2 regions of the Streptomyces sp. NPDC004629 genome follow, and region 1 is predicted to be linked to the other one. Evidence: predicted binding sites of a transcription regulator. Region 1 holds the regulator's gene; the other holds the start of a gene.

Region 1 (2,391 bases):
ACCGGGTGGCCGGGGCTGGCCAGGGCGCGTGCCGCCTCGGCCGCGAGCCGTGCGTCCAGGCCGTGGCGGACCCCGTCCCGGCACAGTCCGTCCCGCTCGCGGGCGAACACCGCGTCCATGCCGACCGCGGCGTACACCTCGGCCCCCGCGAACGCCGCCGCGCCGAAGACGTGGTCGAAGTGGGGATGGGTGAGCGCGAGATGGGTCACACCGCGGCCGGCGATCCGCTCGGCCCGCGCCCGCAGCCGGGCGCCCTCAGCGAGGCTGGACCCGGCGTCCACGACGAGCGCCGCGCTCGCCCCGAGGACCAGTCCGGCCGTACAGTCCCAGCCCGGCAGCCGGCACCGCCCCACCCCGGGGGCCACCCGCTCCCAGCCCGCCTCTTCCCAAGTCGCCGTCATACGGCGACGCTAAGCGCTCCGCTGGGCATGCCGCGATATGCCGTCGGTCGTCTGCGGCACCGTCGTGGCTGGTCGCGCAGTTCCCCGCGCCCCTTCGGGGCGCTGTCGAACCGCAGCGGACTTCACTGGACCTGCTCAGCGCCGGGAGCCGCCGGGGACGATCCGGTGGGACCAGCCTTGCCCGGGGTGTACCCCACGGCCGTACACTGGGGCGGGGAAGCTGGCACTCGCCTGCTCAGAGTGCCAGGCGAAGGACCCGAAGGGTCGCGGGGACGACTTGCTGGAGGTGGACGCGCGATGCTGAGCGAACGCAGGCTTCAGGTGCTGCGTGCCATCGTCCAGGACTATGTCGGCACCGAGGAACCGGTGGGTTCGAAGGCGCTCACCGAGCGGCACAACCTCGGCGTCTCCCCGGCCACGGTCCGTAACGACATGGCGGCCCTGGAGGACGAGGGGTTCATCGCCCAGCCGCACACCAGCGCGGGGCGGATCCCCACCGACAAGGGCTACCGGCTGTTCGTGGACAAGCTGGCCGGCGTGAAGCCGATGACCGCGCCCGAGCGGCGCGCCATCCAGAACTTCCTCGACGGCGCCGTCGACCTCGACGACGTCGTGACGCGGACGGTGCGGCTGCTCGCGCAGCTGACCCGGCAGGTCGCCATCGTGCAGTACCCGTCCCTGACCCGCTCGACCGTGCGGCATGTGGAACTGCTCTCGCTCGCCCCCGCGCGCGTGATGCTCGTGCTGATCACGGACACCGGCCGGGTCGAGCAGCGGATGGTCGACTGCCCGGTGCCGTTCGGCGAGACGGCCCTGGCGGATCTGCGCGCGCGGCTCAACAGCCGGGTCGCGGGCCGCCGCTTCGCGGACGTGCCGAGCCTGGTCGAGGATCTGCCGGAGGCCTTCGAGGCCGAGGACCGCGGTACGGTCTCGGCGGTGCTCTCCACCCTCCTGGAGACGCTGGTCGAGGAGAACGAGGAGCGGCTGATGATCGGCGGCACCGCCAATCTGACCCGCTTCGGACATGACTTTCCCCTCACGATCCGGCCGGTCCTGGAGGCGCTGGAGGAGCAGGTGGTGCTCCTCAAGCTGCTGGGCGAGGCCAAGGATCCGGGCGTGATGGTGCGTATCGGCCACGAGAACGCCCATGAGGGACTCAACTCCACGTCCGTGGTGTCGGTCGGCTACGGTTCGGGCGGCGAGGCAGTCGCCAAGCTCGGCGTGGTCGGACCGACCCGCATGGATTACCCGGGAACGATGGGAGCGGTACGCGCAGTGGCACGGTACGTCGGACAGATCCTGGCGGAGTCGTAGGTGGCCACGGACTATTACGCCGTTCTCGGCGTGCGCCGCGACGCGTCGCAGGAAGAGATCAAGAAGGCTTTCCGGCGGCTCGCACGCGAGCTGCACCCGGATGTCAACCCCGATCCGAAGACGCAGGAGCGCTTCAAGGAGATCAACGCCGCCTACGAGGTGCTGTCGGACCCGCAGAAGAAGCAGGTCTACGACCTCGGCGGCGACCCCCTCTCGCAGGCCGGCGGCGCCGGCGCGGGCGGCTTCGGGGCCGGCGGCTTCGGCAACTTCTCCGACATCATGGACGCGTTCTTCGGCACGGCGTCGCAGCGTGGGCCGCGCTCGCGCACCCGGCGCGGCCAGGACGCCATGATCCGTATCGAGGTCGAGCTGGACGAGGCGGCCTTCGGTACGACGAAGGACATCCAGGTCGACACGGCCGTCGTCTGCAAGACCTGCAACGGCGAGGGCGCGGCGCCGGGCACCACGGCCCAGACATGTGACATGTGCCGCGGGCGCGGTGAGGTGTCGCAGGTGACGCGGTCCTTCCTGGGCCAGGTCATGACCTCGCGCCCGTGCCCGCAGTGCCAGGGCTTCGGCACGGTCGTGCCGACGCCGTGCCCGGAGTGCGCGGGCGACGGCCGGGTGCGTTCGCGCCGGACCCTGACGGTGAAGATCCCGGCCGGTGTCGACAACG
Region 2 (2,391 bases), on a different contig from region 1:
TCCCAGTCGGAGTCGGTGTTGTCGATCTCGGCCTTGATCTGCGCGATGCGGCCCTCGACGTCCGACTTCTCGCCGGCGCCGTCGACGAGGGTGGTGTCGTCCTTGGTGACGGTGATGCGGCGGGCGGTGCCGAGCACGTCCAGACCGACCTGGTCCAGCTTGAGGCCGACCTCCTCGGAGATGACGGTGGCGCCGGTGAGGATCGCCATGTCCTGCAGCATCGCCTTGCGGCGGTCGCCGAAGCCCGGGGCCTTCACCGCGACGGCGTTGAAGGTGCCGCGGATCTTGTTGACGACCAGGGTCGACAGGGCCTCGCCCTCGACGTCCTCGGCGATGATCAGCAGCGGCTTGGAGGAGCCCGCCTGGATGACCTTCTCCAGCAGCGGCAGCAGGTCCGCGATGGCGGCGATCTTGCCCTGGTTGATGAGGATGTACGGGTCCTCCAGGACGGCCTCCATGCGCTCCTGGTCCGTCACGAAGTACGGCGACAGGTAGCCCTTGTCGAAGGCCATGCCCTCGGTGAAGTCCAGTTCGAGGCCGAAGGTGTTGGACTCCTCGACGGTGATGACACCGTCCTTGCCGACCTTGTCCATCGCCTCGGCGATCAGCTCGCCGACCTGCTGGTCCTGGGCGGACAGCGCGGCGACGGCGGCGATGTCGGACTTCTCGTCGATCGGCCGGGCCGAGCCGAGCAGGTCCTCGGAGATGGCCTTGACGGCGGCGTCGATGCCCTTCTTCAGGGCGGCCGGGGAGGCGCCGGCGGCGACGTTCTTCAGACCCTCGCGCACCAGGGCCTGGGCCAGCACGGTGGCGGTGGTGGTGCCGTCACCCGCGATGTCGTTGGTCTTGGTCGCCACCTCCTTCACCAGCTGGGCGCCGAGGTTCTCGTACGGGTCCTCGATCTCGACCTCACGCGCGATGGTGACGCCGTCGTTGGTGATGGTGGGGGCGCCGAACTTCTTGTCGATGACGACGTTGCGGCCCTTGGGGCCGATCGTCACCTTCACCGTGTCGGCCAGCTTGTTGACGCCGCGCTCAAGGGCGCGACGGGCGTCCTCGTCGAACTTCAGGATCTTCGCCATGGCAGCGGGGGCCCTCTCGGAAATCTGGTGATAAAGACGCTGCGCCCCGGGCGCCCGGCTTCTTGATGGCGGGGCCAGGGGCGCAGCTCACAGCACGAGTGCTGGGGGTGAATTACTTCTCGATGATCGCGAGCACGTCGCGGGCCGAGAGAACGAGGTACTCCTCGTTGTTGTACTTCACCTCGGTGCCGCCGTACTTGCTGTAGAGCACGACGTCGCCGACGCTGACGTCGAGCGGAAGACGGTTACCGTCCTCAAAACGGCCCGGACCCACGGCCAGGACGACGCCCTCCTGGGGCTTCTCCTTGGCGGTGTCCGGAATGACCAGGCCCGAGGCCGTGGTCTGCTCGGCGTCCAGCGGCTGGACCACGATGCGGTCCTCAAGCGGCTTGATGGCAACCTTGGAGCTGGCGGTCGTCACGATCCGACCTCCCCCTTCGGAGATCTCACGGGGTTAACTGTCTGAGGTGGCGACCAGGTCGATCCGTCGTCGCGGGTGCCGGACCTGCCCGTCGCGTTGTTGGCACTCTCCATGGGGGAGTGCCAGAGCCGAGACTATGACTGTGATTAGCACTCGGTCAAGCGGAGTGCCAATCGACCGTGGCGCGTCCGCCGAGGTGGCCCCGACGGTTTCACAGGTAGTCCTCCAGGCGGCCCACGGTCAGACCCGCTGACTGGACCCGCCGGAGCAGGCGCGTCGTGCGCTCCCTGAGGGTGGGTCCGGTGGACTCGTCGGGGCCGACCAGGATGATGTCGCCGGGGCTCAGGCGCTGGTCGCCCCGGACGTAGTCGAGGGTGTCGGCGCCCATCGCGGCCCGCCACAGGATCACCGCGGCGATGCCGCAGTCGGCCGCCGCGCGCAGGGTCGTCGTGTCGTACGTGCCGTAGGGCGGGCGCAGGAGGCGGGGGCGGACGCCGAAGCGGGACTTGAGCTTGTCCTGCTGGCCGCAGATCTCGGCGCGCTGCCCCGCGTAGGGCAGTCCGCGCAGGGCGGGATGGTCGAGGGTGTGGTTCTGGACGTCGGCGCCGACCGAGCGGAGGCGGGCGAAGTGGCCGTAGCCCGGCCCGACGACGCTGTCGGTGAGGAAGAAGCTGACCGGGAGCCGCAGGTCGCGGACCATGTCGATGAACCGGGGGTCCCGCTCGGCGCCGTCGTCGTAGGTGAGGAAGACGACCGGGTCGGAGGTCGTCACGTGGTCCACGACCGGGGGCAGGGGGCGGCCCGCGGTGCCGGCCGGCAGGGGGCGCGCCGCGGGCTTGGGGGCCGGGGCGAGCGGGGCGCTGAGACCCCATTGGCGGTAGGGCTGCC

The links. Region 1 encodes HrcA, which represses chaperone genes, less so after heat shock. Its sites were predicted from a motif close to TTNGCACTCNGNNNNNCNGAGTGCNAA; they were not measured.
Region 2: groES (co-chaperone GroES) is a predicted target of HrcA. The motif match lies at 1,650-1,676, and genes of this name have one in related genera.

Annotation. Positions count from the first base shown of each region.
Region 1 covers NZ_JBIALO010000012.1:236,167-238,557, forward strand. Annotated here, with positions in the region: gene ACFYTE_RS20575 (MBL fold metallo-hydrolase) at 1-401, opposite strand, end outside; gene hrcA (heat-inducible transcriptional repressor HrcA) at 699-1,715, shown strand; gene dnaJ (molecular chaperone DnaJ) at 1,716-2,391, shown strand, end outside.
Region 2 covers NZ_JBIALO010000001.1:88,803-91,193, reverse strand. Annotated here, with positions in the region: gene groL (chaperonin GroEL) at 1-1,082, opposite strand, end outside; gene groES (co-chaperone GroES) at 1,195-1,503, opposite strand; gene ACFYTE_RS00465 (polysaccharide deacetylase family protein) at 1,715-2,391, opposite strand, start outside.